Regions from separate parts of the Nonomuraea sp. B1E8 genome, predicted to be linked through region 2. Evidence: riboswitches for the same ligand, from Rfam matches in the RefSeq annotation. Region 2 holds a riboswitch; the other holds the start of a gene.
What was found. Region 2 has a riboswitch for glycine ahead of gcvP (aminomethyl-transferring glycine dehydrogenase). Riboswitches for the same ligand answer to the same signal wherever they lie in the genome.
Positions count from the first base shown of each region.

Region 1: it holds a riboswitch for glycine, as region 2 does, so the genes downstream of both, gcvT (glycine cleavage system aminomethyltransferase GcvT) here and gcvP (aminomethyl-transferring glycine dehydrogenase) in region 2, are expected to answer to the same signal.

Region 1 is NZ_JBDPLS010000010.1:215,230-230,419, reverse strand. Features, by position in the region: gene ABGA98_RS30540 (SDR family oxidoreductase) at 1-644, opposite strand, end outside; gene ABGA98_RS30535 (ATP-binding cassette domain-containing protein) at 926-1,879, shown strand; gene ABGA98_RS30530 (ABC transporter permease) at 1,876-2,625, shown strand; gene ABGA98_RS30525 (MurR/RpiR family transcriptional regulator) at 2,605-3,438, opposite strand; gene hutU (urocanate hydratase) at 3,496-5,145, opposite strand; gene ABGA98_RS30515 (ABC transporter ATP-binding protein) at 5,199-6,911, opposite strand; gene ABGA98_RS30510 (hypothetical protein) at 7,093-7,848, opposite strand; gene ABGA98_RS30505 (FCD domain-containing protein) at 7,909-8,613, opposite strand; gene ABGA98_RS30500 (glutamine synthetase family protein) at 8,738-10,108, shown strand; gene ABGA98_RS30495 (aldehyde dehydrogenase family protein) at 10,119-11,465, shown strand; gene ABGA98_RS30490 (3-oxoacyl-ACP reductase) at 11,474-12,238, shown strand; gene ABGA98_RS30485 (gamma-glutamyl-gamma-aminobutyrate hydrolase family protein) at 12,248-12,940, shown strand; glycine riboswitch at 12,994-13,091, shown strand; glycine riboswitch at 13,111-13,210, shown strand; gene gcvT (glycine cleavage system aminomethyltransferase GcvT) at 13,245-14,330, shown strand; gene gcvH (glycine cleavage system protein GcvH) at 14,327-14,716, shown strand; gene ABGA98_RS30470 (L-serine ammonia-lyase) at 14,789-15,190, shown strand, end outside.
Region 2 is NZ_JBDPLS010000004.1:597,449-612,638, forward strand. Features, by position in the region: gene ABGA98_RS17645 (histidine kinase) at 1-814, shown strand, start outside; gene ABGA98_RS17650 (response regulator transcription factor) at 811-1,488, shown strand; gene ABGA98_RS17655 (phosphoribosylanthranilate isomerase) at 1,606-2,193, shown strand; gene ABGA98_RS17660 (CDP-alcohol phosphatidyltransferase family protein) at 2,354-2,935, shown strand; gene ABGA98_RS17665 (mannose-1-phosphate guanyltransferase) at 2,940-5,444, shown strand; gene ABGA98_RS17670 (FHA domain-containing protein) at 5,714-6,226, shown strand; gene ABGA98_RS17675 (MerR family transcriptional regulator) at 6,294-6,953, shown strand; gene ABGA98_RS17680 (bifunctional nuclease family protein) at 7,086-7,556, shown strand; gene ABGA98_RS17685 (MerR family transcriptional regulator) at 7,704-8,324, shown strand; glycine riboswitch at 8,383-8,481, shown strand; gene gcvP (aminomethyl-transferring glycine dehydrogenase) at 8,659-11,490, shown strand; gene ABGA98_RS17695 (tetratricopeptide repeat protein) at 11,584-12,381, shown strand; gene ABGA98_RS17700 (hypothetical protein) at 12,523-12,870, opposite strand; gene ABGA98_RS17705 (alpha/beta family hydrolase) at 12,952-13,623, shown strand; gene ABGA98_RS17710 (DUF5999 family protein) at 13,590-13,787, opposite strand; gene ABGA98_RS17715 (TetR/AcrR family transcriptional regulator C-terminal domain-containing protein) at 13,988-14,548, opposite strand; gene ABGA98_RS17720 (hypothetical protein) at 14,663-15,061, shown strand; gene ABGA98_RS17725 (RNA polymerase sigma factor) at 15,124-15,190, opposite strand, start outside.

The sequences.
Region 1 (15,190 bases), on a different contig from region 2:
AGGTGGGCATCGGAACCCGCGGTGACGGCGGCCAGCACCGCCCGCGCCACGCTCTCCGGGGTGAGGTAACGCTCCGGCTCGAAGTCCCCGCCCTCGAACTCGCGCACGCCGCGCTGCATGTCGGTGGCCGTACGGCCGGGGTAGACCGTGGTGACCCGCAACTCGGGCTCCTCCAGGCGCAGCGCGTCGGCGAGGGCCTTCAACGCGAACTTGCTGGCGGAGTAGGAGCCCCAGCTGGGGTTCACCCGCTGGCCCGCGCCCGAGTTGACGCAGACGACGTGGCCGCCGGCCCGCCTGAGCGCGGGCAGGAGCAGCCTGGTCAGCTCGGCGACGGCGACGACGTTGACGTCCATGGTCCTGCGCCACACGTCGGCGGGCTGGTCGGCGATCCGGCCCAGCTCGCTGATCCCGGCGCAGTGCACGAGCACGTCGAGCCTCTCGACGTGCTCGACGTCGGCCTGCGTGACCCGCGTCAGCTCCGCCGGCCACGGCCGCGCGCCGGGCAGCTCGGCCGCCATCGCGGCGAGCGCGGCCTTGTCACGGCCGCCGAGCAGGACGTCGTGCGTCGGGGCCAGGGCCCTGGCGACGGCCGCGCCGACGCCCCGGGAGGCGCCGGTGACCAGCGCCGTCGGTCGTTCACTCATGAGCTCAGCTTATTGACCGGGGCGCGCCGGACCGTCGGCCCGCCCGCAGCCATGGTTTCGCCGCGAAAAAGGGGAGATTCTGGGCGCCTTGTATGGCAAGATGCGTCAGCTCTCGATCGAAACGTTTCCGGTGCCCGGGAAAGCGCCACGGCGCCCCCGGCACGCGGGCGAGAAACTCCGTCCGGCCACAACCATGTCGCGAACCCGGCCCTGACCGGGGCCGGCAGGCGATCGGGCGGGTCGAGGCGGACGAGTTGCCCTGGAAGGAGCGGGAACCCCCCATGATCATTCAGGCAGACGGCCTGCGCAAGACGTTCACCACCAGGAGCAGGAAAGGCACACAGACCGTCGAGGCCGTACGCGGTGTCGGCTTGGAGGTGAAGAAGGGCGAGATCTTCGGCGTGCTCGGCCCCAACGGCGCCGGAAAGACCACCACGATCCGCATGCTCTCCACGTTGATCGCCCCCGACGCGGGCACGGCCGTCATCGCCGGCCACGATCTGCTCAAGGAGCCCGCCGCCGTCCGCCGCAACCTCGGCTACGTGAGCCAGGCCGGCGGGGTGGAGGACACCACGAGCGCCAGGGCCCAGATCATGATGGCCGCCAGGATCCACGACGTGGCCGATCCGAAGCGGGCCACGGCCGAGGTACTGGATCGCTTCGACCTGACCGAGATGGCCGACCGCCCTGGCCGTACGCTCTCCGGCGGCCAGAAGCGGCGCGTGGCCATCGCGATCGGGCTGGTGCACAGCCCGCCGCTGCTCTTCCTCGACGAGCCCACCACCGGCCTCGACCCGCAGAACCGCGCCAACCTGTGGGAGCGCATCAGGCAGTTGCGCGAGGCGGGCACGAGCGTGCTGCTCAGCACCCACTACCTCGACGAGGCCGACGCCCTGTGCGACCGGCTGATGATCGTCGACCACGGCGAGGTCGTGGCCGAGGGCACCCCCGGCGACCTCAAGCGGCAGGTGTCCGGCGACGTGATCACGCTCAGGGCGGACGACCTCGGCAGGGCCGCCGAGACGCTCGGGCCGCTGGCCCGCGAGACCCGCGTCGACGAGGACGTGCTGCGCGTCTACGTCGACGACGGCGAGCACACGCTGCCCGCGCTGCTGCGGGCGCTGGAGGAGCAGGGGGTCGGGCTGAGCTCGATCGCGCTCGACAGGTCCACCCTCGACGACGTCTTCCTGGCCAAGACCGGCCGCACCCTTCGTGACGCTGGAGCCGACTCATGATCCGCCACACCGTCCTGTTCACCGGCTACGAGTTGAAGAAGTCGTTCAGCAATCCCGTATGGCCGCTGTTCGGCATCATGCAGCCGGTGCTCTATCTGCTGATGTTCGCGCCGCTGCTGAAGACCATGACGCCGGGCGGCACCACCGTCGACGCGCTGCGCATGTTCACCCCGGCGTCGATGATGATGATCGCGGTGTTCGGTTCGTTGTTCTCCGGGTTCGGCCTGATCGCCGAGCTGCGCAACGGCTCGCTCGAGCGCTACGCCGTCAGCCCCGCGTGGCGGCCGGCCATCGTGCTCGGGCGGGTGGCCAAGGACATGGTCGTGCTGGTGTGCCAGGCGATCCTCGTGCTGGTCGTGGCGACCGCGATGGGCGTGCGCATCGGGGTCGTCGAGCTGGTGCTGGTGCTGCTGCTCATGGCGGCCACCGGGTTGTTCGCCTCGGGATTGTCGCAGGGGCTGGCGCTGACCGTGCGCGACGAGAACGGCATGTCGCAGACACTCAACCTGTTCATGTTGCCGATCATGCTGCTGGCCGGGTTGTTCGTGCCGATCTCGTTCGCGCCCGACTGGATGAAGGCGCTGGCCCCGATCAACCCGCTCTATCACGCGGTCGAGGCCGGGCGGGCGTTGTTCGCCGGGCGGCTGTCCGACCCGTCGATCCCGGTGGCGTTCGGGCTGTTCATCGTGCTGGCGGTGCTCACGACGATCTGGTCGATGCGCTCGCTACGCAGGATCGCCGGTTAGGAACGTGCCGGTCTCGTCGGTCATCCGTTCGTACTCCTCCAGGCGCGCCCGGGTGCGCAGCGGCGCCGCGTCGGCCATGGCCTCCACCAGGGCCATGGCCAGGGCGAGCGGCGCCGCGTGGGAGTCGAACACGAGGCGGTCGCCGACGGGGGCGTCCAGCACGATCTCCGCGGGGAAGTCTGGTCTGTCGGTGATGGCGGCGACCCGGAGCCCGAGCTTGCCCGCGTACTCCAGCGCCTGCACGACTTCGACCGGATATCTCGGCAGCACCACGGCCACCACCCACTCGGCTCCCGCCCGGCGGGCCGCGTGCAGCCCGTCGGCCAGCTCAGACCCGCCGTGCGTGAGCAGCCGCACGTCGGGGTGGATGCGGCGGGCGTAGTAGGCGAAGGTGGTGGCCAGCCCGCAGGAGACCCGCAGTCCCACCACGGGCAGCGGCTCGGTGGCGGCCAGCTGCTCCCCCAGCTCCTTGAGGGGGAAGGCCGGCAGCCGCTCCCTGACGAGCGCGAGGTTGCGGATCTCGGCGTCGACGGCGCCGCGCAGCAGGCTCTCCTGCGGCGCCTGCGGCCCGCCGCCCAGCACGAGCGGCCGCAGCGCCTGCCGCAGTTCGGGATATCCGGCGAACCCCAGCACCATGGCGAACCTCGTCACCGAGGGCTGGCTCACCCCGGCCCGCTCGGCCAGCTCGACGCTGGACAGGAAGATCGCCTCGTCGAGGTGCTCACTGAGATAGTGGGCGATCCTGCGCTGCACGGGCGACAACCGCCGGCCGTCCAGCAGCACGCTCAGCCCACCGTGATATCCGTCCGCCACGTCACCTCCAACGCCGCCCGCCCCGCGTTCTCATCCCTCACCCTGGTCACGGAGGGCTCAGGACTCCCGCATCGGGACGCGGACACCGCGGTCGGCGGCCACCCGCGCGGCCTCCTCGTAACCCGCGTCCACGTGCCGCATGACCCCGGTGCCCGGGTCGTTGGTCAGCACGCGGTCGAGCTTCTCCGCCGCCAGCGCGGTGCCGTCGGCCACCGTGACCTGGCCGGCGTGGATGGAGCGCCCGATGCCGACCCCGCCGCCGTGGTGGATGGACACCCAGGCGGCCCCCGAGGCGGTGTTGAGCATGGCGTTGAGCAGCGGCCAGTCCGCGATCGCGTCGGACCCGTCGGCCATGGACTCCGTCTCGCGGTAGGGGGAGGCCACCGACCCGCTGTCGAGGTGGTCGCGCCCGATCACGACGGGCGCCTTGAGCTCGCCGGACGCCACCATGTCGTTGAACCGCTCGCCCGCCAGGTTGCGCTCGCCGTAGCCCAGCCAGCAGATGCGCGCGGGCAGGCCCTGGAAGTGCACCTGCTCGCCGGCCTTTTTGATCCACCTGGCGAGCGCCTCGTTCTCCGGGAAGAGTTCCAGGATCGCCCGGTCGGTGGCGGCGATGTCCGCCGGGTCGCCGCTCAGCGCCGCCCACCGGAACGGGCCCTTGCCCGCGCAGAACAGCGGCCTGATGTACGCCGGCACGAACCCGGGGAAGTCGAACGCCCGCTCGTAACCGGCCAGCCGGGCCTCGCCGCGGATGGAGTTGCCGTAGTCGAACACCTCCGCGCCGGCGTCCTTGAAGCCCACCATGGCGCTCACGTGCCGGGCCATCGAGGCCCGCGCCCGCTCGGTGAACCCGGCCGGGTCCTTGTCGCGCTCGGCCGCCATGTCCTCGAAGGCCACCCCCTCCGGGAGGTACATCAGCGGGTCGTGGGCCGAGGTCTGGTCGGTGACGATGTCGATCTCCGCGCCGCGCGCCAGCAGGTCGGGCACCGCCTCCGCGGCGTTGGCCACCACCCCGATCGACAGCGGCCTGCGGGCGTCGCGCGCCTCGCAGGCCAGCCGCAGCGCCTCGTCCAGCGACTCCGCGGCCACGTCGAGGTAGCGGTGCTCGATGCGGCGGGTGACCGAGCGCGGGTCGCAGTCGACGCAGATGACCACGCCGCCGTTCATGGTGACGGCCAGCGGCTGGGCGCCGCCCATCCCGCCGAGCCCGGCCGTCAGCGTGATCGTCCCGGCCAGCGACCCGCCGAAGCGCCTGTCGGCGACCGCCGCGAACGTCTCGTACGTGCCCTGCAGGATGCCCTGCGTGCCGATGTAGATCCACGAGCCGGCGGTCATCTGCCCGTACATGGTGAGCCCGGCCGCCTCCAGCCGCCGGAACTCCTCCCAGTTCGCCCAGTCGGGCACCAGGTTGGAGTTGGCGATGAGCACCCGGGGCGCCCACTCGTGGGTGCGGAACACGCCCACGGGGCGCCCCGACTGCACCAGCAGCGTCTCGTCGCCCTCGAGCGTCGTCAGCGTCCTGACCAGCGCGTCGAACGACGGCCAGTCACGTGCGGCGCGGCCCGAGCCGCCGTAGACGACCAGCTGCTCGGGGTGCTCGGCGACCTCCGGGTCCAGGTTGTTCTGGAGCATGCGGAGCGCCGCCTCCTGCGGCCACCCCTTGGCGGTGATCGTCGTGCCTCGCGGCGCGCGCACGCTGCGGCTCATGGTGACCCTCCTGAATGAGAGCATTCATCAATGTCACCCGCAGACTACATCGGCTAGCTCACCAGGAACTGGGTGGCCGCCAGCTCGCGATAGAGGTCGTCCAGGCCGACCAGCTCGTCGTGCGTGCCGACCGCGCGCACCCCTCCGCCCTCCATGACCACGATCCGGTCGGCGTTGGTCACGGTGGACAGGCGGTGCGCGATGACGAGCACCGTGGTCTCCGCGGCCACCTCGGCGATGACCTCGCGCAGCCGCAGCTCGTTGACCGCGTCGAGCTGCGAGGTGGCCTCGTCGAGCAGCAGCAGCCTGGGCTTGCGCAGCAGCGCCCTGGCGATGGCGACGCGCTGCCGCTCGCCGCCGGACAGCAGCACCCCGCGGTGCCCGACCGCCGTCTCCAGCCCTTCGGGCAGCCTGGCCACCAGGTCGTCGAGCCGGGTGCGGGCGATCGCGCGGCGCAGTTCCTCGTCCGTGGCGTCCCTGGCGGCGAAGAGCAGGTTCTCCCGCAACGTGCCGGCCAGCACGGGGGCGTCCTGCTCGACGTAGCCCAGTGCGCCCCGCAGCTCGCCCAGCGGCCAGTCGCGGATGTCGCGGCCGCCGATCCTGATCGTGCCGCCCTGGTGGTCGTAGAAGCGTTCGAGCAGGGCGAACACCGTCGACTTCCCCGCCCCCGACGGCCCCACCAGCGCGGTCAGGCCGCCGGGCGGCACCTCGAAGGTGACCCCGTCGTGCACGATCGGCCGGTCGTCGCCGTACCGGAACACCACGTCCTCGAACGTCACCCCGACCGGCTCCACGCTGCCCTGGGCGACGCGGACCGGCTCGGCCGGTTCCGCCGGCAGCTCCTCGATCTCCTTGATCCGCTTGAGCGCGGCCAGCCCCTGCTGGAGCTGCACACCGCCCTGGACCAGCTGCCCGATCGGCGGCACGAGGTAGAACAGGTAGAGCAGGAACGCGATCAGCGACGACACCTCGAGCGTGCCGGAGGCCACCCTCGACCCGCCGACGCCCAGCACGCACAGGAACGCGATCTGCACCGCCATCCACGTCGCCACGCCCGCGAGCGACGTCCACCCGGCGACCTGCAGGCCCCTGTCACGGGCGCGCACCGCCGCCTCGCCCACCTCGGCGATCTCCCGCTCCTCCGCGCCGCTCGCCTTCACCGTCCTGTACGCCTGCAGCGCCCGGTCCAGCACGGCCCCCATCTCGCCCACGGCCTCCTGGGCGTGCGTCTGGGCCCGCTGGATCCTCGGCATGATCAACGCGACCAGCCCGCCGATCACCACCACCACGAGCAGCGTGATCAGCAGCAGCACGCCGTCCATGGCCGCCATCATGACGATGGCCCCGACCAGCATGAACGCCGCGCTCACCGACTCGACGATGCCGTTGGTCAGCACGGCGCGCAGCAGCGTCGTGTCGCTGGTCACCCGCGACATCAGGTCACCGGGCTTGAGCCGGTCGACGTCGGCGACCTTGAGGCGCAACATCCGGTCCACGAGCCCGCGCCTGGCGCCGAGCACGATGCCCTCGCCCGTGCGCTCCATCAGGTAACTGCCACCGGCCGACACGACCGCGCCCACCAGCACCGCGGCGGTGAGCCCTAACAGCGGCCCGGCCATCGACGTGTTCTGGCCGAACGCGTCGACGACGTACTTGGCCAGCAACGGCATCGCCAGACCCGCCACCGAGCCGATCAGGCCCAGCAGGCCGCCCAGGAACAGGACCTTCCTGTGCGGGCGTACGTAGGCGAGCAACTCCTTGATCACCGCAACCCCCTTCACGACATTTCTCGACTTTGCTCCAACGAACGGGAGCCTTCGATCGGCACCGATCCGCCAGCGTCAACTTAAATTGACGACCTTAGTATGTCAACTTCAGTTGACAGCTTCGCCGCGAGGAGGAGACGACCGGGGTGGGACATCGGATTTTCGCGACCTCGCGGGCGTTCTACGGCCTCAACCGCCCGCGCCGCGTGGACGGCAGATCGTGCCGCCCTGAGAGGAACTCCTGGAAGGCGATCTTGGCCTTGATCACCGGCCGCCGCCAGCGTTCCTCCCGGTGGATCGCCTTGGCCATCTTGCGCGGTGACTTGCCGGTGAAGAACCAGTGGGCCCAGGGCGAGCCGGGCCGCGCCAGGCGGAACGCGCCCACCAGCAGCATGGGCGGGATGAACAGCCCCGCCATCCCGGTCCAGATCTTGCCCTTGAGCAGGGTGACGACGGCCAGGGCCAGGTTGGCGATGATGAGCACGGCGGGGTTGACCAGGGTGCCGTAGTCCCAGGTGAGCGGGCGCAACCCCATGAGGAGCAGGCCGGTGACGGCGACCGCGATGAAGACGGCGTCCACCGAGGTGCGCCCCTCCTCCTCCCAGTAGACGTCGTGCAGGTGCAGGATCAGTGCGAACTCGTCCAGCACCAGCGCCGATCCGATGCCGAACACGCACGCCGCGGCCGCCGTGCCCACCTGCGACGCGGGCGGGACGATGAGGCCGGCGACCCCGCCGGCCATCATCAGCACGACGCCGAACACGACGTGGTGGATGTGCATCTCGCCCACGCTCACGTTGCGGAACCAGCCGATCTTCGCCCTGATCAGGCGGACGTTGATGCGCGTGGCGATGAAGGCGACGATGAGCGCCACGAAGTAACAGAACAGCGGCAGCCGTCCCGTGGCGACGATGGTGTGCTGAAACCAGTTCCCCATGATGCTGCAACTGATGCTACGAGCCCATGGGCCCTGATGGCGCGCAACCGGCGGCGACTCTCAGGCCAGAAACGCGCGCAGAAGGGCCGCCGTGCCCTCCAGGTGCTCGGCCACCGCCTGCCGGGCCGCGTCGGGGTCGCCCGCCAGGATGGCGTCGACGATGGCCTGGTGCTGCACGGCGGCGTGGTCGAGGTTGACCTGGAGCATGGGGATGGCGTTGAGCAGGTCGCTGACCCGCGAGCGCGCGTCCGCGCAGGTCGTGGCGAGCAGGGGTGAGCCCGTCAGCTCGGCGATCGACAGGTGGAAGGCGGTGTCGAGCCGGCGGTAGTCGTCGAGGCCGGCCTCGTTCACGTCGGCGAGCCGGCGTACGAGCAGCGCCCGCTGCTCCTCCGCCGGCCGGGACATCGCCAGCACCTGGGCCGCCCCGCACTCGACCGCCAGGCGGAAGGTGAGGGCGTCCGACAGGTCGGCCATGCCCATCTCCTCGACGGCCTCGCGCAGGTGGCCGGCGTCCGGCTGGGGCGGCGCGTACGTGACGAACGCGCCGCCGTACCGGCCTCTGCGCACGTCGAGGTAGCCCGCGTCGGACAGCGCCCGGATGGCCTCGCGCAGCGTCACCCTGCTGATGCCGAGCCTGACGGCCAGCTCGCGCTCGGGGGGAAGCTTGTCGCCCGGCGCGACCAGGCCGAGCTTGATGGCCTGGAGCAGGCGTTCCACGGTCTCCTCGAAGGCGTTGCCGGCCCGGACCGGGCGCAGCACCGTCATCAAACGCGCCGACTCGTCCAACGTGTCCTCAGGTCTTGACAAGGGATCCCGCCATACACATCAATGGTCTAAGACTAGCCCAATCAACGGGGACGCGTGTCAGCGCAGATCGGAGCGGCGTAGCGTGAGCGAGGGAGCGAGCACCGGATACCTTTCCGTCAGCGAGCTGCGCGACGAGGTGGCGTCCGGGCGGATCGACACCGTGCTGCTCGCGATCGCCGACATGCAGGGCAGGTTGCAGGGCAAGAGGCTGTCCGCACGCTATTTCCTCGACGAGGTGCTGCACCACGGCTCCGAGGGGTGCAACTACCTGCTCGCGGTCGACGTGGACATGAACACCGTCTCCGGCTACGCGATGTCGTCCTGGGAGCGCGGATACGGCGACTTCGTGATGAGACCCGACCTGACGACGTTGCGCCGGGTGCCGTGGCAGGAGGGCACCGCCCTGCTGATGGCCGACCTGACGTGGGAGGACGGCGGCGACGTGCCGCCCTCGCCGCGCCAGATCCTGCGCAGGCAGCTGGCCCGCCTCGCGGAGCGCGGGCTGGCCGCGTACGTCGGCACCGAGTTGGAGTTCTGCGTCTACGACGACACCTACGAGCAGGCGTGGCAGCGCGGCTACCGCGACATGTCGCCCGCCAACCTCTACAACGTCGACTACTCGCTGCTGGGGACCGCCCGCATCGAGCCCCTGCTCAGGCGGATCAGGCGGGACATGGAGGGCGCCGGGCTCTACGTCGAGTCCGCGAAGGGCGAGTGCAACCTGGGCCAGCACGAGATCGCCTTCCGCTACGCCGAGGCGCTGAAGACCTGCGACAACCACGCCATCTACAAGAACGGCGCCAAGGAGATCGCCGCCCAGGAGGGCAAGTCGATCACCTTCATGGCCAAGCCGAACCAGCGCGAGGGCAACTCCTGCCACATCCACATCTCGCTCAGGAGCCTCGACGGCGACCCCGTCATGGCCGGGCCGGGGCCGTACGGGCTCTCGCAGCTCGGCGCCCGCTTCATCGCCGGGCAGCAGGCCTGCCTGCGCGAGCTCACCCTGCTGTACGCCCCCAACATCAACTCCTACAAGCGTTACACGCCGGGCAGCTTCGCCCCCACGGCGATCAAGTGGGGTGTCGACAACCGCACCTGCGCGCTCAGGCTCGTCGGCCACGGGCCGTCGCTGCGGATCGAGAACCGCGTGCCGGGCGGCGACGTCAACCCGTACCTGGCGGTGGCGGGGCTGGTGGCGGCCGGGCTGCACGGCATCGACAACGAGCTGCCGCTGGAGGACGCGTTCGAGGGCAACGCCTACGACTCGGGCGCGGAGACCGTGCCGCACACGCTGCGCGACGCGCTCCCCCTGTTCGAGGGGTCGAAGCTGGCGCGCGAGGCGTTCGGCGAGGACGTCGTCGAGCACTACGCGAACAACGCGCGCGTGGAGCTGGCGGCGTTCGACGCGGCGGTGACGGACTGGGAGATGTTCCGTGGTTTCGAGCGAATGTGACGGGTGACCGATGAAGATCGTCAATCCGGCGACGGAGGACGTCATCGCCGACGTCGAACTCGCCGACGCGGCCGAGATCGACCGGGCGGTGGAGCGGGCCAGGAAGGCGTACGCCGCCTGGCGGCAGGTGGCGCCCGGTGACCGGGCGCGGCTGCTGAGGAGGTTCGCCGACCTGGTGGGCGAGCACGGCGAGGAGCTGGCGCGGCTGGAGCTGGCCAACGCCGGGCACCCGATCGGCAACGCCCGCTGGGAGGCGGGCGCCGTACGCGACGTGCTGCACTTCTACGCCGGGGCGCCCGAGCGCGACCACGGCAAGCAGATCCCGGTGCCCGGCGGCGTGGATGTGACCTTCCAGGAGCCGCTGGGCGTGGTGGGCGTCATCGTGCCGTGGAACTTCCCCATGCTGATCATGTCGTGGGGGGTGGCCCCGGCGCTGGCGGCCGGCAACACGGTGATCGTCAAGCCGGCCGAGTGGACTCCGCTGACCGCGCTGAGGCTGGCCGAGCTGGCCCTGGCGGCGGGCCTGCCCGAGGGAGTGCTCCAGGTGTTGCCCGGGGCGGGGGAGGTCGCGGGCGCCCGGCTGGTGGAGCACCCCGACGTGGCCAAGATCGTGTTCACCGGTTCGACCGAGGTGGGCAAGGAGATCGCGGCCAAGGCGGCGGCCCAGGTCAAGCGGGTCACGCTGGAGCTAGGCGGCAAGTCCGCAAATATCATCTTTGCGGACGCCGATCTCGACAGAGCGGCACAAGCGGCCCCCTACGCGGTCTTCGACAACGCCGGACAGGACTGCTGCGCCAGGTCCCGGCTGCTCGTCCAGGCAAGCGTGTACGACGCCTTCATGGAGCGCCTCTCCGAGGCCGTACGCGGCGTCGTCGTCGGCGACCCCCGCGACGAGAGCACCGAGATGGGCCCGCTGATCAGCGCCGAGCACCTCGACCGCGTGCGCGGCTTCGTCCAGGACGGCGCCCCCTACCTCCAGGGGTCGTGCCCCGGCGGCAAGGGCTACTGGTTCCCGCCGACCGTGCTCACCCCGGACGTCACCGACCGTGCGTTCACCGAAGAGATCTTCGGGCCGGTCGTGTCGGTGGCGCCCTTCGAGGACGAGGCGGACGCCGTACGCATCGCCAACGACACCCCCTACGGGCTGAGCGGCTCCATCTGGACCCGCGACGTCGGGCGCGCGCTCCGCGTGTCCAGAGCGGTCGAGGCGGGCGCCCTGTCGGTGAACTCCAACGCGTCGGTCCGCTACTGGACCCCGTTCGGCGGGTTCAAGCAGTCAGGGCTGGGCCGGGAGCTCGGCCCCGACGCCCTGGCGGCGTTCACGGAGACCAAGAACGTCTTCATCTCCTGGGAGTGAGGCAGCACGTGAAGAGACTGCAGGATCGGGTGGCTGTGATCACCGGCGCGGGCGGCGGCATCGGGCTGGCCACCGCGCGCAGGTTCGCCGAAGAGGGCGCCAGGGTGGTCTGCGCCGACCTCGACGAGGAGGCGGGCGTCAAGGCCGCGAACGAGGTCGGCGGCCTGTTCGCGCGCGTCGACGTGGCCGACGAGGACGACGTCGCCCGGATGTTCCGTACGGCGTTCGACACCTACGGCAGCGTGGACATCGCCTTCAACAACGCCGGCATCTCGCCGCCCGACGACGACTCGATCCTGGAGACCGGCATCGACGCGTGGCGCCGCGTCCAGGACGTGAACCTGACCAGCGTCTACCTGTGCTGCAAGCACGCCATCCCGTACATGCGGCGCCAGGGCAAGGGCTCGATCATCAACACCGCGTCGTTCGTGGCCGTCATGGGCTCGGCGACCTCGCAGATCTCCTACACGGCGTCCAAGGGCGGGGTGCTGGCGATGTCGCGCGAGCTGGGCGTGCAGTTCGCCCGCGAGGGCATCCGGGTGAACGCGCTGTGCCCAGGGCCGGTGAACACGCCGCTGCTGCGGGAGTTGTTCGCGAAAGACCCCGAGCGGGCGCAGCGGCGTCTGGTGCACGTCCCGGTCGGGCGCTTCGCCGAGGCGTCGGAGATCGCGGCGGCGGTCGCGTTCCTGGCCAGCGACGACGCGTCGTTCATCACGGGCAGCGAGTTCCTGGTGGACGGCGGCATCTCCGGCGCCTACGTCACGCCGCTCTAGGAGGTCATCGTGCGACGTCCCGTCATCGGGGTCACGTGTTACGTGGAGCCGGCGACGTTCACGGTCTGGCAGGACATGCCGGTCGCGCTCCTGCCGTACATGTACGTCGAGCAGGTCGTCCGGGCCGGCGGCCAGCCGGTCGTGCTGCCGCCCGCGGGGGACGCCGCGCAGGTGGTGAGCCGCCTCGACGGGCTCGTCCTGGCCGGGGGCGGCGACATCGATCCGGCGAGGTACGGCGAGACGCCGGAGGAGCGTACCGGCTATATCCGCAAATTTCGTGACCAGGCCGAGTTCGCCGTGCTGGCCGCAGCCCTCGACGCCGGACTACCCTTCCTCGGCATCTGCCGGGGCCTCCAGGTGCTCAACGTGGCCCTCGGCGGCACCCTCCACCAGCACCTGCCCGACGTGGTCGGCCACACGGGCCACTCCCCCGCGCCCGGACGTTTCGGTCACCTGCCCATCACCCCCGTCCCCGGCACCCGGCTGGCCAAGGCGCTGGGCACGGCGCCCGTGACGGTGCCGCACTATCACCACCAGGCCGTCGACCGGCTCGCCCCCGGCCTCACCGTGACCGCGACCGCCGCCGACGGCACCGTCGAAGGGGTGGAGCTGGACTCGGGACCGTTCACCGTTGCGGCGCAGTGGCATCCGGAGGCGGCCGAGGACCACGCCCTCTTCGAGGCCCTGGTGGCCGCCTGCTGACGAGCGAACGCGACAAGACCCCCAAATCACTACTAGGCTGGCGGGACACACCAGCAAACCGTGCGGGAGAGCACCCTGACAGCCGGTCAGGGTCCCTGAAGGAGCAAGCCCTCCCCGCGAACCTCTCAAGGCAAAGGACCGCACGGCTGACCAGGAGCACGTCTCCTCGGAAGGTGACCTCTGGAAAGCAGGCCCGCAGGGCCTCGCCGAAGGTGAAAGTCCGGCAAAACTCGGGCGAAGCTCTCAGGCATCGATGACAGAGGGGGAGGATGCTGGCATCCAATCCTGTCCTGAGGTGCGATAAATGTCCCGACCTACTCCGCTACGAGACGTGCACGAAAGCCTCGGCGCGACGCTGACCGACTTCGCGGGCTGGCTCATGCCACTCCGGTACGGGAGCGAGTCCGCGGAGCACAGGGCCGTCCGCGAGGCCGCCGGGCTGTTCGACCTCTCGCACATGGGCGAGATCTTCGTGACCGGGCCGCAGACCGCCGCCGCGCTGGACTACGCGCTGGTCGGCAACATGTCGGCCGTGGCGCCCGGACGAGCGAGATACACCATGATCGTCAACGAGCGGGGCGGGGTGCTGGACGACCTCATCGTCTACCGGCTCGGGGACGAGGAGTTCATGGTCGTCGCGAACGCCTCGAACTACGAGAAGGTCGCCGGCGAGCTGGAGAGCCGCTCCAAGGCGTACGACGCCGTGGTCGACGACCGTTCGCAGCAGTACGCGCTGATCGCCGTCCAGGGACCCCGCTCCCAGGAGATCCTCGCCACGCTCACCGACGCCGACCTGGCCGGGCTCAAGTACTACGCGGGCCTGCCAGGGCTGGTCGACGGGCGGCAGGCGCTCATCGCGCGCACCGGCTACACCGGCGAGGACGGGTTCGAGCTGTTCGTGGCCGTCCAGGACGCGGTGCCGCTCTGGCACGCGCTCGTGGCCGCGGGCGAGCCGTACGGGCTCAAGCCCGCCGGACTGTCCAGCCGCGACACGCTCAGACTCGAAGCCGGCATGCCCCTGTACGGCAACGAGCTGAGCGCCGAGCTGACCCCGTTCGACGCGGGGCTGGGCAGGGTGGTGAAATTCGACAAGCCGGGCGACTTCGTCGGCAGGTCGGCGCTCGAGGCGGTCAAGGACGATCCGCCGCGGCGCCGTCTCGTCGGTCTGGTCGCCCGGGGCCGCCGGGTGCCGCGCCACGGCTACCCGGTCACCAAGGACGGCGCCGTCGTCGGCGAGGTCACCAGCGGTGCGCCCTCCCAGACCCTGGGCAAGCCCATCGCGCTGGCCTACGTGGACACCGGCGCCGACTCAGGCCTGGCTGTGGACATCCGGGGCAGCCATGAACCCATGGACCTGGTCGAGCTGCCCTTTTACAGGAGGAACAAGTGAGCAACATCCCTGACGACCTGAGCTACACCAAGGAACACGAGTGGGTTTCCGGGGTCGAGGACGGCCTCACCGTGACCGTCGGCATCACGGCCTACGCCGCCGACGCCCTTGGTGACGTCGTCTTCGTGCAGCTCCCCGAGATCGGTTCGATCACCGAGCCGGGCGACTCCGTCGGCGAGGTCGAGTCGACCAAGTCGGTCAGCGAGATCTACACGCCCGTCGGCGGCGAGATCGTCGAGGTCAACCAGGCCATCGTGGACGACCCGAGCCTGGCCAACAGCGACCCGTACGGCGAGGGCTGGATGTTCCGGGTGCGCATGGAGGGCGACCCGGAGGACCTGCTCTCCGCCGAGGAGTACGCCGCGCTCACCTCGGGCGAGTCCTGACCCTGCCGGGTCTCATCGGCTGACGCCGGGGCCCGCGTCCGGGCCCCGGCACTCATGAAGGGCGCGTCATCAATGGCGATCAGCGTCTTCGATCTCTTCAAGATCGGCATCGGGCCGTCGAGCTCCCACACGGGAGGCCCGATGGCCGCGGCCCACAAGTTCGCCCGCGGCCTGCACGAGGACGGCCTGCTGCCGCGCGTGGCCCGGGTGGAGGCCATCCTGTACGGCTCGCTCGGCCTGACCGGAAAGGGCCACGGCAGCGACAAGGCGGTCCTGCTGGGCCTGTCCGGCGAGAAGCCCGAACTGGTCGACGTGGACACCATCGAAGGGCGCCTGGCCGAGATGCGCGAGTCGGGCGGCGTCCGGCTGTACGGCACGCACGAGATCCCCTTCGTCGTCGGCCAGGACCTCGTCTTCGAGCGCAAGATCTCGCTGCCCGAGCACCCGAACGGCATGCGCTTCACCGCCTACGAC
Region 2 (15,190 bases):
CGCGATCGCCGTGGTCGGCCACGAGACCGAGATCACCCCGGTCCGCGTCGGCGTGCTGATGACGCTGGTGGCCACGCCGATCGCGATCGGCCGCTACCTCGGGATGCGGCAGGCCGCCCTGGCCGCGGAACGGCTGCGCGCCGAGGAGTCCGCCCGCGCGGCCGTCGCGCAGGTGCGGGCCGACCAGCTGGCCGAACGCGAGCGCATCGCCCGCGACGTGCACGACATCGTCGCCCACCACGTCGGCGCCATGGTGCTGCGCGCCGGCGCCGCCCGCTACGCCGCGCCCGACGGCCCCGTCGCCGACGCGCTCACCGACATCCGCGACACCGGCCACCAGGTGCTGCAGGACCTGCGCGAGCTGCTCGACCTGCTGCGCGACCCCGACAGGCAGCCCGGCCTGCTGGCCAACCCCGCCGACGTCATCCGCGAGTCGGCCGACCGCATGGCCGCCGCCGGCCTCGACGTCGAGCTCGACCTCGACCCGGCCGCCGACAGCACCCCGCTCATCGCCCGCGCCTCCGCCGCCCGTATCGTCCAGGAAGGACTCACCAACGTGCTCAAACACGCCGGACCAGGCACGCAGGTCCGCGTCAGCGTCACCCCGTCAGGCGACGGGCTCTCCGTGGAGATCCGCAACGGCCGGCCGCCCACCGACATCGAGCGGCTGCCCTCCTCCGGGCGCGGCCTGGCCGGCATGCGCGAACGCGTCCGCGCCCTCGGCGGCACCCTGTCCGCCGGCCCCGACGGCGAGGGCGGCTGGCTCCTGGCCGCCCGCCTGCCCGCGCGCCTGTCCCAGGGGAGCATCGCGTGATCCGCGTGCTGATCGCCGACGACCAGGCGCTCGTCCGCGCGGGCGTGCGCATGTTGCTGCAGGCCGCGGGCGACATGGAGGTGGTCGGCGAGGCCGTCGACGGCGCCGAGGCGGTGCGGCTGGCCGACCGTCACCTGCCCGACGTGATCCTCATGGACCTGCGCATGCCCAAGGTCGACGGCCTGGAAGCCATCAAACGCGTGCTCAGGGCCCGTCCGGGGGTCAGGATCGTGGTGCTGACGACGTTCGCCGAGGACGCCAACGTCTACGCCGCCCTGCGGGCCGGCGCCGTCGGGTTCCTGGTCAAGGACGACGATCCCGAGCGCATGGTGGACGCCGTGCGCCGCGCGGCGGCCGGGGAGCAACTGCTGGCGCCGTCGGTGTTGCGCAGGGTCGTGGAGCGGTTCCTGGCCGCGGGGGAGGAGCACGTCGCGCCCGCCCCGCCCGCCGGGCTGACCGAGCGGGAGGTCGAGGTGCTCGCCCTGGTGGGGGCGGGCCTGTCCAACGCGGAGATCGCCGAGGAGCTGTACGTGGGCGTCACCACCGTCAAGACCCACATCGCGGCGGCGATGGACAAGCTGGGCCTGCGCAACCGCATCCAGGCCGCCGTCGTCGCCCACCGCACCGGCCTGGTCGACGCCTCCTTCCGCCCCGTACGCCCGCCCCGCGGCTGAGGGCCCGGGCCCGCGTACCGTCCGGCGGCGGCACGTCCTGCCGGGTCGCCGCCGGACGGTCCTGACCGTGGGAGGGCACGGTCGCCGGAGAGGGCCGCCGCCGCTAAGGTCGGGAGTGTGTACGTGAAGATCTGCGGGCTGAGCGAGCCCGAGCACGTTGCCGCCGCCGTCGAGGCGGGAGCCGATGCCATCGGGCTGGTCATGACCCGCAGCCCCCGCAGGATCACCGTCGAGCGGGCGGCCGCGCTGGCCGCGCTCGTTCCCGCCCATGTGCTCACCGTCGGGGTGTTCCGGGGCGAAGACCCCGAGACGGTGCGCGCGGCCGCGCTGGCCTCCGGGGTGCGGGCCGTGCAGCTGCACGGCAAACATCCGCACGGCGACTTCACCGCTCTGAAGGATCTCGGCGTGCGCCTGGTCAGGGCCGTCGACGCGGAGGCCGACCTGCGGTGCGGCGCCTTCGACGAGGATCTGCTCATCGTCGACGCGCCCCACGCCGGATCCGGCCTGCCCTGGGAGTGGGCGGCCGTGCGCGGCAGGCCGTCCGGCCGGTGGTTGCTGGCGGGCGGCCTCGCCCCGGCCAACGTCGCCGACGCGATCGCGGCCGCCGAGCCGTGGGGGGTCGACGTGTCCAGCGGCGTGGAGACGTCGCCGGGCGTGAAGGACCCGGCTCTCATCAGGGCGTTCCTGACGGCTGTGCGCGGCTGACAGGCGAGCTCGCCGAATCTGATCATGGCCTACCGCGGCGGATCCCCCACGACCCGCCCGCGGCGGTCCTTCTCACCGCCGTCGAGGCCGCGAGGGCCCGCCAGGAAGGGAGATCGGGCGGGACCGCTGCGGTGGAGTTTCACGCAGTAGGGTCTCCTGCGTGAGCGATACTTCCGCCGAGGACCGGATCTGGACGGTTCCTAACCTGCTGAGCTTCCTGCGCCTCCTGGGCGTCCCCGTGTTCCTCTGGCTGGTTCTGGGGCCCAAGGCGGACGGGTGGGCCATCGGGATCCTCGCGGTCGCCGGGTTCACGGACTGGCTCGACGGAAAGATCGCCCGGGCGTTCAACCAGACGAGCAGGCTGGGCCGGATCATCGACCCGGCCGCCGACAAGCTCTACGTCTTCGCCACCATCTTCGCGCTGCTGCTGCGGGACGTCATCCCGTGGTGGCTGGTCGCGGTCATCGTCGCTCGCGAACTCTTCGTCGCGTGTTCCTTCCCCGTACTTCGCAAACATGGCTATAAGGCACTTCAGGTGCATTTCCTGGGCAAGGCCGCCATGTTCAATCTCATGTACGCCTTCCCTCTCCTCTTCCTTGCCTCCCACACTGGGTGGTATGCCGATATAGCCCGAATTGTCGGGTGGGCGTTCGCCCTATGGGGAACGGGCCTGTACTGGTGGGCGGGGGTGCTGTATGTGGTACAGGTGCGCCAGCTCGTAATCTCGGCCAAGAAGGAGTGATCGGGTGAAGGCGGTCGTCATGGCGGGCGGGGAGGGCACTCGGCTGCGTCCGATGACCGCCAACCAGCCCAAGCCTCTGCTCCCCGTGGCCAACCGCCCGATCATGGAGCACGTCCTGCGCCTGCTCAAGCGGCACGGCATCACCGAGACGGTGGTCACCGTCCAGTTCCTGGCCGCACTCGTACGCACCTACTTCGGCGACGGCGACGAGCTCGGCATGAACCTCCAGTACGCCACCGAGGACCTGCCCCTCGGCACCGCGGGCAGCGTCAAGAACGCCGCCGACCGCCTCCGCGACGACCGTTTCCTGGTCATCTCCGGCGACGCGCTGACGGATATCGACTTAACGGACATGATCCGGTTCCATCGCGAGAATGCCGCCCTGGTGACGATCGGGCTGAAACGCGTACCGAATCCGCTCGAGTTCGGGATCATCATCGTCGACGACCAGGGCAGGGTGCAGCGTTTCCTGGAGAAGCCCACCTGGGGACAGGTCTTCTCCGACACCGTGAACACCGGCGTCTACGTCATGGAACCCGAGGTCCTCGACGCCGTGGCCACCGGGGAGCCCGTCGACTGGTCCTCCGACGTCTTTCCCGCGCTCCTCGCCCGCGGCGCGGCCATCTACGGCTACGTGGCCGACGGCTACTGGGAGGACGTCGGCACCCACGAGAGCTATCTCAAGGCCCACGCCGACGCCCTGTCCGGCAGGGTCGCGGTGGACATCGGCGGCTTCGAGCTCTCGCCGGGCGTCTGGGTCGCCGACTCCGCCGCGGTCGACCCCGACGCCGTGCTCAAGGGCCCGCTGCTCATCGGCGACTACGCCAAGGTCGAGGCGGGGGCCGAGCTGCGCGAATACACCGTGCTCGGCAACAACGTCGTCGTCCGCGAGGGCGCCTTCCTGCACCGCGCGGTCGTCCACGACAACGTCTACCTCGGCCCCGGCGCCCACCTGCGGGGCTGCGTCATCGGTAAGAGCACCGACGTGATGTCCGGCGCCCGCATCGAGGAGAACTCCGTCATCGGCGACGAATGCGTCATCGAGGCGGAGGCGTACGTCTCCAGCGGTGTCCGGGTCTACCCGTTCAAGACGATCGAGGCCGGCGCGGTCGTCAACACCAGTGTCATCTGGGAGTCGCGCGGCCAGCGCAACCTCTTCGGCCCGAGGGGCGTCAGCGGCCTGGTCAACGTCGAGATCACCGCCGAGCTGTGCGTCCGCCTGGCCAGCGCGTACGCCACCACCCTCAGGAAGGGCGAGCACGTCGTCACCTCGCGCGACTGCTCACTGGCCGCCAGGGCGCTCAAGCGGGCCGTCATCGGCGCGCTGACCGCCGGCGCGATCAACGTGCTCGATCTGGAGGCGGCCCCGCTGCCGGTGGCCCGCTTCCACACCGCCAGGGGCTCGGCGGCGGGCGGGATCGCGCTGCGCACCACGCCGGGCGACCCGCAGAGCGTGGACATCGTCATCATGGACGACCGCGGCGCCGACCTGCCCCCGGCCGCCCAGCGCAAGCTGGAGCGGGTCTTCTCCCGCCAGGAGTTCCGCCGCGCCTTCCCCGGGGAGATCGCGGAGCTCGCCTACCCGGCCAGGGCCGTCGAGGACTACACCCACGACCTGCTGCGTCACGCCGGCGTGACCGGGGTCAAGGACATGAAGGTCGTCGTCGACTGCGCGGGAGGCACCTCCTCGCTGGTGCTGCCCACGCTGCTCGGCCGGGTCGGCGTCGAGGTGCTCACCGTCAACGCCCGCCTCGACGACGTCTCGCCCACCGAGACGCTCGCCGGGCGGCGGCGTGACCTGCAACGCCTGTCGGAGCTGGTCAGCTCTTCGCGGGCCGCCTTCGGGGTCAGGTTCGACCCGGTCGGCGAGCGCATCGCCCTGGTCGACGAGATGGGCCAGCTCATCAGCGAGGAACGCGCGCTGCTCGTCGTGCTCGACCTCGTGGCCGCCGAACGCAGGAGCGGCCGGGTGGCCCTGCCCGTCACCACGACCAGGGTCGCCGAGCAGGTGTGCCGCTTCCACGGCGTACAGGTGCAGTGGACGTCCACCGCGCTCGACGCCCTCACCTCCGCGGCCGCCGGCCCGGACATGATCTTCGCGGCCGACGGGCGCGGCGGCTTCGTGGTGCCGGAGTTCAGCCCCGCGATCGACGGGCTGGCCGCATTCCTGCGCCTGCTCGGCCTGGTCGCCCGCACCCGGCTGTCGCTCAGCCAGATCGACGCGAGGATCCCCGAGGTGAAGCTGCTCAGGCGGACGGTGCCGACGCCGTGGGCGGCCAAGGGCGCCGTGATGCGCTCGGTCATCGAGTCGGCCGAGGCCGAGCCGGAGGGCCGCCGCATCGACACCACCGACGGGGTGCGGGTGGCCCGCGACGACGGCAGCTGGGTGCTGGTGTTGCCGGCCGCAGCCGAGCCGGTCACCGACCTGTGGGCCGAGGCCTCCGACGTGGACGGCGCGCAGGCGCTGCTCGAACGCTGGGCCCGCATCGTGGAACAGGCCGCCACGTGACCCCGCGGCCGGGCAGGCGCAAGAATGGCCGAGCCGGTATGTGCGCGGACGGTCCCGCAAGATCGTAATGTAGAAACGCGCGGCGGCATGGACCGCAGGGCGGGGGCGGCGGTAACTTTGTCTGCGTCCTGACCACAGTCCAGCGCCCCCGTCTTGACCTTTGCCGCTGATCAGCGTAAGTTGCGGCATTCGCAAACTTGAAAAAGCGAAGCGAGGCGCGCTCCAGAGCACCGTCGCCGCGTCTTCGCGGTAGGAGGCCGAGCCGATCGATGCCGAGCGTCTACTGCACGCAGTGCGGGCACGCCAACCCCGAGGATGCCCGTTTCTGTTCCCGCTGTGGGTCACCGCTGACCAGACTCGAGGTCTCCGGGGACACCACATCGACGATCTCGGTGGCGGGAATCGAGGCGTATGAGGCTGAGACAGGCGACATGCTCCTGGCCGAGCGGGCGCTGGTCGAGCAGCTGCCGCCCGGCGCGGCACTGCTCACGGTGACCAGGGGGCCCAACCAGGGCAGCCGCTTCCGGCTCGACAAGGACCTGACCACGACCGGGCGCCATCCGGAGAGTGACATCTTCCTCGACGACATCACCGTCTCCCGCCGCCACGTCGAGTTCTACCGCCACCGCGGCGGCCAGTTCTCCGTGCGCGACGTGGGCAGCCTCAACGGCACCTACGTCAACAGGGAGCGGATCGAGGAGGTTCCCCTGCACTCCGGCGACGAGGTGCAGATCGGCAAGTTCCGCCTCGTCTTCCTGATGCGGGGCAACTCCGGGGCATGAGGGGGCGAAGCGGGCGACCGGCGGACGCCGTCTCGTGCGTGACCATGCGGCAAGGGGAGGAGCGCGCATGACGTCGCAGGCGGCACGCTCGCACATGAGCATCGGGGAGGTGCTCGCGCTCCTGCAGGGCGAGTTCCCCGATGTCACCATCTCCAAGATCCGTTTCCTGGAGGGGGAGGGGCTGATCGAGCCCGAGCGCAGCCCGTCCGGCTACCGCAAGTTCACCCACCTGCACGTGGAGCAGCTGCGCTTCATCCTCACCGAGCAGCGCGACCACTACCTGCCGCTGCGGGTGATCAAGGACAAGATGGCGGAGGGCCTCGGCCGCCCGCGCGCCCTCCAGGACAACGACAAGCAGGAGATCAGGCTCAGCCGGGCCGAGCTGATCGAGGCCGCGAGCATCGACGAGGAGACCCTTGCCGAGCTGGAGGATTACGGCCTGCTCGCCCCGGTGGCCCGCCGCTACGACGAGGAGGCGCTCGCGGTGGCGCGCTCCGTCGGCGCCCTGGCCCGCTTCGGCCTGCGCGCCCGGCACCTGCGCGCGGTCAAGGCGGCGGCCGAGCGCGAGTGCGGCCTGGTCGAGCAGACCGTCGCACCGATACTCAAGCGGCGCGCCCCCGGCGCCATCGGCGAGGCCGACGAGGTGGCCAGGGAGCTTTCCGCACTCCTTCTCGACCTGCACGCATCCCTTGTGCGCACGGGCGTCCGGTCCGTGCTGGGGCGCTGAGAGCGCGGTGAGCTGGGAGGCGGGGGCACATTCCAGGCCTGCCGGGTGTTACGTTGAAATGCAGAAGCCAGTCAGCAGAAGCAACGACCAAATAGCTGTGCCGGGTCACCGGTCAGGAATACGGAGCAGCCCGTGTTGCAGATGGAGGTTGTGGGCGTTCGGGTTGAAATGCCCACAAATCAGCCGATCGTCTTGCTGAAGGAGGCACACGGGGAGCGGTTCCTTCCTATATGGATTGGCATGACGGAAGCCACGGCCATCGCCCTGGCCCAGGCAGAGGAGCCTCCGCCGCGGCCGCTCACCCACGACCTCTTCCGTGACGTGCTGAGCGCGCTGGGCGTAGGCCTGCGGGCGGTCAACATCGTCGCCCTGCGTGACGGCATCTTCTTCGCCGACCTGGTGTTCTCCAACGGCGTGGAGGTGAGCGCGCGGCCGTCCGACTCGATCGCGCTGGCCCTGCGCACCGGGGCGCGCATCTTCGCCAGCGAAGAGGTCGTCCAGGAGGCCGGGGTGATCATCCCGGACGACCAGGAAGACGAGGTGGAGAAGTTCAGGGAGTTTCTTGACACGATCACTCCCGAGGACTTCGGCCGGGCGGGGTAGGTATTTCAGTGCATTTACGCTTCACGACGCGCCGAGCCGGATCGTTGACTGAGCATGGTCGCGGTCCTACGGTGCAAGTGAAACCCGTGGCCGCGCTTCACGTACCCCCAGATCAGGCCACGGGATGAGAGAAAGCCGGAGGTCCGCGTGGCGGTCAGCAGCGGCGAGGGAAAGACGGCCGGCCAGGAAGATCCGGTGCGGCGCGAAAGCGCGCGGCAGCGTGCCGGGGAGCAGGGTCTGCTCTTCGACGAACAGCCCGCGGCGCTGCCGGGCGACATCGGATACCGCGGGCCGACGGCATGCTCGGCGGCCGGCATCACCTATCGGCAGCTCGACTACTGGGCGCGCACGGGCCTCGTCGAGCCCACGATAAGAGCCGCGCAGGGCTCCGGCTCCCAGCGTCTCTACAGCTTCCGCGACATCCTGGTCCTCAAGGTCGTCAAGCGGCTCCTCGACACCGGGGTGTCGTTGCAGCAGATCCGCACGGCCGTGCAACATCTGCGTGACCGCGGGGTCGCCGACCTCGCGCAGATCACGCTCATGAGCGACGGCGTCAGCGTCTACGAGTGCACCTCGGCCGACGAGGTGATCGACCTGCTCCAGGGCGGCCAGGGCGTGTTCGGCATCGCGCTCGGCCGGGTCTGGCGCGAGGTCGAGGGCTCCCTCGCGGAGCTGCCGGGGGAACGCGCGGCGGTCGAGGACACCGTCCCGGCCGACCATCCCGCTGACGAACTCGCCCGCCGCCGCCGCGCCCGCCGCACGGGGTGAGCACGGCTCCTGGCAGCCGTACGAATCGGGCGTAGTAACCTGAGGGCAGCAAGGCCGACGACCCCGTGCGGGAGAGTCCCCGGGCCCCTGGGCTCCGGGGCGCCGAAGGAGCAACCCTCCCCGGAATCTCTCAGGCATCCCGTACCGCTCGGGCGAGGCAACTCTGGAAAGCAGGCGCACCCGCCAGGCGCGCCTCACCGACGGTGCAAGCCCCACCGGGGGTGAAGCTCTCAGGTCGCGGCCCCGTGCTTGTCCGGGCCGCGCTGACAGAGGGGGAGATCCGGCACACGCCCGCGCCCTGGCGCCGGTCTCCACAGCCTCGGGAGGCATCTCCATGACCGATCTGTCCGCCCCGCCGTTCTCGTCCCGGCACATCGGCCCCTCCGAGCCCGAACAGCAGCGCATGCTCGAAGCCGTGGGCTTCGAGTCCGTGGCGGACCTGGTGGCGGTCGCCGTCCCCGAGTCCATCAGGGCCAAGGACCGGCTCACGCTGCCCGCCCCCGCCGCCGAGGCCGAGGCCATCGCCGAGCTGCGCGCCCTGGCCGATCGCAACCAGGTGCTGACCTCGATGATCGGGCTGGGCTACCACGACACCGTCACGCCCGCCGTCATCCGCCGCAACCTGCTGGAGAACCCGGGCTGGTACACCGCCTACACCCCCTACCAGCCGGAGATCTCGCAGGGCCGCCTCGAGGCGCTGCTCAACTTCCAGACCGTCGTCTCCGACCTCACAGGCCTGCCGGTGTCGGGCGCCTCGCTCCTCGACGAGGCGACCGCCGCGGCCGAGGCCATGACGCTGGCCCGCAGGGCGGGCACGTCCAAGAGCGCCGTGTTCGTCGTCGACGCCGACGCGCTGCCCCAGACCAAGGCCGTCCTCGCCACCAGGGCCGAGCCGCTCGGCATCACGCTCGTGGAACACTCCCTCGACGGCGAGCTGCCCGAGTGCTTCGGCGTGCTCGTGCAGTACCCCGGCGCGTCCGGCCGGCTGCGCGACTTCCGCGCCGTGTCCGCCGCCGCGCACGAGGCGGGCGCCCTCGTCGTGGCCGCCGCGGACCTGCTGGCGCTGACGCTCGTGGCCGCCCCCGGCGAGCTGGGCGCCGACATCGCCGTGGGCTCCTCGCAGCGGTTCGGGGTGCCCTTCGGGTTCGGCGGGCCGCACGCCGCCTACATGTCCGTACGCGAGGGCCTGCAGCGGCAACTGCCCGGCCGCCTGGTCGGCGTCTCCGTCGACGCCGACGGCGACCCCGCCTACCGCCTGGCCCTGCAGACCCGCGAGCAGCACATCCGCCGCGAGAAGGCCACCAGCAACATCTGCACCGCGCAGGTCCTGCTCGCCGTCATCGCGAGCATGTACGCCGTCTACCACGGCCCGGAGGGCCTGCGCCGCATCGCCCACCGGGTGCACCGCCACGCCGCCGCCCTGGCCGAAGGGCTGCGCCGGGCGGGCGTGGAGGTCGTGCACGCCGAGTTCTTCGACACCGTGCTCGTGCGCGTGCCCGGGCGGGCGTCCGCCGTGGTCGCCGCCGCCGCCGAGCGGGGCGTAAACCTCTGGCAGGTGGACGCCGACCACGTCTCGATCGCCTGCGACGAGAAGACCGGGGCCGCCGAGCTGGCCACGGTGCAGGCCGCGTTCGACGTCACGGCCCCCTGCACCGACGCCGAGGGCGCCGCCGACGCGCTGCCCGCCTCGCTGCTGCGCGAGTCCGCCTACCTGACCCACCCGGTCTTCCACGACCACCGCTCCGAGACCGCGATGCTGCGCTACCTGCGCCGGCTGCAGGACAAGGACATCGCGCTCGACCGCTCCATGATCCCGCTGGGCTCCTGCACGATGAAGCTCAACGCGACCACCGAGATGGAGCCGATCACCTGGCCGGAGTTCGCCGCCGTCCATCCTTACGCGCCCGCCGCCCAGGCCGAGGGCTACCTTGAGCTGATCGGCACGCTGGAGCGCTGGCTGGCCGAGGTGACCGGCTACGACGCCGTCTCCATCCAGCCCAACGCCGGCTCCCAGGGCGAGTTCGCCGGGCTGCTGGCCATCCGCGCCTACCACCACGCGGGCGGTGACAGCGGGCGCGACGTCTGCCTCATCCCCTCCTCGGCCCACGGCACCAACGCCGCCAGCGCCGTCATGGCCGGCATGCGGGTCGTGGTCGTGGCCTGCGACTCCGAGGGGAACGTCGACCTGGCCGACCTCGACGCCAAGATCGCCAAGCACCGCGACGCGCTCGCCGCGATCATGGTGACCTACCCGTCGACGCACGGCGTCTACGAGGAGACCATCACCGAGATCTGCGCCAAGGTGCACCAGGCAGGCGGCCAGGTCTACGTCGACGGCGCCAACCTCAACGCGCTGGTCGGGCTGGCCAGGCCCGGCGAGTTCGGGGCCGACGTGTCCCACCTCAACCTGCACAAGACGTTCTGCATCCCGCACGGCGGCGGCGGCCCCGGCGTCGGCCCCGTCGCGGTCCGCGGCCACCTGGCCCCCTACCTGCCCGGTCACCCGCTGCGTGACGGCTCGCCGGTGGGGCCCGTCTCCGCGGCACCCTACGGGTCGGCCGGGATCCTGCCGATCTCGTGGGCGTACATCCGGATGATGGGCTCCGACGGCCTCACGGCGGCCACCGAGCAGGCCATCCTGTCGGCCAACTACCTCGCCAAGCGGCTGGCACCCCACTTCCCGGTGCTCTACACCGGACGCGGCGGGCTGGTGGCCCACGAGTGCATCATCGACCTGCGCCAGATCACCAAGGAGACCGGCGTCACCGTGGACGACGTGGCCAAGCGCCTCATCGACTACGGCTTCCACGCGCCCACCATGTCGTTCCCCGTCGCCGGGACCCTCATGATCGAGCCGACAGAGAGCGAGGACCTCGGCGAGCTCGACCGGTTCGCCGACGCGATGATCGCCATCAGGGGCGAGATCGCCAAGGTGGCGTCCGGCGACTACGACAAGACCGACAACCCCCTGCGCAACGCGCCGCACACCGCGGAGTCGGTCAGCGCCGACGAGTGGCACCACCCGTACACGCGGACCGAGGCCGCCTACCCGCTGCCGTCGCTGCGCGACGGCAAATACTGGGTGCCGGTGCGCCGCATCGACCAGGCCTACGGCGACCGCAACCTGGTCTGCTCGTGCCCCCCGCTGGAGGCGTACGAGGACTAGACACCGGGAGGGTCAGACCTTCGGCGGCAACCGGGCAGACATGATCGCCGGAAGTCGTTAGGCTCAGGGCGACCGTCGCCAGAAGGAGCTCTCTTGACGTCCTCAGAGCTGGAGACCCCGCCTCTCGACACCGCCCGGCGTCTGGCCGAACGCGGCGACCTCGACGGCGCCGCCGCCATTCTCGGCGAGCTCGCCGCCGACCCCGACGAGCCCGACAGGGCTCAGGCCGCCGTCGGGCTGGCCGTGGTGCTGGAGGAGCGCGGCGACGTCGAGGCCGCCAGGGCCGCCGCCAGGACCGCCCTGGCGACAGGGCACCCCGAATACGCTTCGCAGGCCGCCTGCCACCTGGCCCAGGGGTTCGAGCGGGAAGGGCGGGCCGAGCAGGCCAGGGCCGCCTGGCAGGCCGTGCTGGGGGTCGGGGCGGCCGCGTACGTCCCGTTGGCCCACCTCGCGCTGGCCCGGCTGGCCGTGCGGGCGCTGGACCTGGAGGAGGCGGAGCGGGAGCTGCGGGCCGCGATGGCGGCCGGCGACGGCGAGGTCGCCGCGCGCGCCGCGCAGGAGCTGGCCGACCTGCTGATGGAGCACGGAGAGCCCGGGGCGGCGGCTGAGCTCCTCCTGGACGCCCTGGAGGCCGTGCCCGAGGAGGAGACGCCGGGGCTGCGGGTCCGGCTCGGCATCGCGCACCTGGAGCTGGCCTGCGCGGAGTTCGCGGAGACCGTGGAGGGAGGCGCGGACGCGCAGACGAGCGCGCTGGCCATCGAGCTGCTCGCCCGCACCCTGCCCCTGCGCGGGCGCGACGACGACGCGGGGCGGGTCTGGTCGTACGGGCTGGAGCACGCCGACGAGACGCTGGCCGCGGAGGTCAGGCTCCGCTACCAGCGCGACACCTGACGCCGCGAGGTCCGCAGCGAGCGCGACACCTGACGCCCGGGGCCGGTGCGCGTGACGCCCTGACCCATGCCACCGAGGCGCTCCTCCCGGGCATGCCCGCGGAATGGCGGAGGTGCTCCCGTCCCCTCCGCCTAGCGGTGGTCAGCCGCGGCGCATGATGGCCGCAGCGGCGGCCACGTTGATGACGACGATGGCCAGCCACGTGATGATCAGCCCCACCAGCCCGGCGTTGGCCACCCCGATGCCCGTCAGCGGGATGCCCAGGACCATCGAGCCCAGCGCGACCGGGATCATCGCCGCGCCCGGCGTGGACTTCTTGTGCGGCGGGGGCCCGTAGCGGTCGAGTTCGGCCCGCACCCGGGCGGCGATGGTGGCCTCGAGGCGCTCGGTGAACGAGTCGACGAGCGCCGCCTCGTAGTCGGGCCCGAGATCGCGGCGGGCGTCGAGTGTGGCCTGAAGGTCTTCCCTGATGGGACGCTGGTCCGGCATAAGGTCATCATCCATCCCGGAAGTGGTGTCGTCATCCGACCTGAGGGCTAGCGTGTCATCCTCCCCAGGTACGGTGCTTGCATGGAGGTGACGACCCCGCGCGGGCCCGCGCTCGTGGAGATCGACGAGGTGCCGGGGGCGCGGCTGCTGCTGGTCCTGACCCACGGTTCGGCCGGGGGAGTGGACGCTCCCGATCTGCTGGCCGTGCGCGACGCCGCCATGGGCGTGGGTGCCAGCGTGGCGCGGGTGACGCAGGCGTTCAGGATGGCGGGGGCGCGGGCGCCCGGCTCGCCGGCGAGGCAGGACGAGGCGTGGGAGATCGTGCTGTCCGAGCTGCGTGCGCGTTTGCCGGGGCTGCCCGTCGTGCAGGGCGGGCGGAGCAACGGGGCTCGGGTGGCGTGCCGTACGGCGAAGGCGGTCGGCGCGGCGGCGGTGGTGGCGCTGGCCTTTCCGCTGCACCCGCCGGGGAAGCCGGACCGCTCCCGGGCCGGGGAGCTACGCGGCGCCGGGGTGGACGTGCTGGTCGTGAACGGCGATCGTGACCCCTTCGGAGTGCCGGACGCCGCGGATGCCGCGCGCCTGGTGGTGCTGCCGGGAGAGGGCCATGATCTGAAAAAGGACCCCGCCCGGGTGGGCGAGGTCGTGGCGGAGTGGATCATCCGCTATGGCGGGCCGCCACGGCAGGGCAGCACCGGCCGGCGGCGCCGCCCGCGTGTGGATCAGGCCGCGCCCACCAGCGGATCGGGCCGATGAGGTGCGATGACGGTGCCGCTGGGCAGCAGCTCGCCGGTGTCCTCGAACAGGACGACGCCGTTGCAGAGCAGGCTCCACCCCTGCTCGGGGTGGCAGGCGAGGGTGCGTGCCGCCTCGCGGTCAGGCGCCTCGGCATCCGGACAGGCCGGGTCGTGCGGGCACATCGGCGTGCCTCCGATATCTCGTGGGATGCTCCCGTTCTGGAGGGGCGGGAGCCGGCTCGGGTTGTTGTCCTGGCAAGTGTGCGACCGTGTCACGCGTTTCGACATAGCCCGTTCGGGCTGTTACAGGAGGATCCCTGGTGCGTGTGACCTTCGACACAGCGTGCCTTATGCAGGATAACCGGCCAAGCGCGACACGCGCATCACGTTTGCAATCCCTTGAGAAGAGCGTCGAGCCCGCGCTCGAAGTCGATATCTGCTCTTTCATCCCGTCTGACCCATTCGTCGACGTCCGGGTCGGCCCAGCCTGACTGCTGCACCTCGACGGCGACGCTGCCGAAGACGAAGGCCCGCAGCGTGCGCACGGCCTCGGCGGCGTCCGGGAGGCCCGCGTCGGCGAGCTGCTCGGTCTGCTCCTTGACGGCGACCGCCGTCGCGCCTTTGGGCGGCTTGGTGAGGGCCAGGGCCAGCACGCCGGGATGCTCGCGCAGCGCCTCCCGGCTCGCCCGGCACCAGGCCCTGGCCGTCTCCTGCCAGGTGGAGCGCTGCTCGACGTGGATGGCGGTGACGTGCTCGGCCAGCGCGTCCATCAGCGCTTCCTTGCCCCGGGGCAGGTGGTGGTAGATGGCCATCGCCTCCACCTGCAGGGCGTCGCCCAGGCGGCGCATGGTGAGCCGGCGCAGGCCCTGACCGTCGGCGATGTGGAGCGCGGCCTCGATGATGCGCTCGCGGGAGAGGGGGACGGGTGGTCGCTTGGCGGGCATGGAGATCATCTTACTATGTAAAGGCGCTCGTTCCGGGCCGATTTCCGCACGTGTCGCGGGACGGCGTACGCTAAGCGTCGGAACGAATGACCACAGCGTGAAAGGGCCGAGTCGATGGCGTTTTTCCGTCCGCGGGTGAGCCGGGAGGCCGAGGTTCGCTTCCACGCGGACCAGGAGATCTCCAGGAGCTTCCCCGAGCTGCTCGAGAAGGCCCGTGAGGCCGAGCGGACGCTGCGCGAGCTGCAGGCCTCGGCGGCCGACGAGATCGAGCTGCTGGCCGCGGGCCGGGCCCTCGACCGGGCGCTGACCGACGCGCTGCGGGCCGCAGAGGCGGGGCAGCGGGCCACGTTCGGGGTGAAGGCCTACGACGACCGGATCGCGCGCCGCAAGGCCAAGGCGACCCCCGCGGGGGCCATGTGGACGGCCGAGGTCGAGCGCCTGCGCACGCTGCGCGAGGACAACCGCATGTGGGGCATCCCGCGGGTGCCGCGCCCGGTGCCCGCCACCGTCTGAGCGCCGGTCACCAGGCGTCCAGGAATCGAGAGCCCCGGCACGGGTGTGCCGGGGCTCCCTTGTCAGCTGGCCCAGTCGAGCAGCGGGCGGGTGTTGCTCGGGTGGCGCAGCTTGGACAGCGACTCCTTC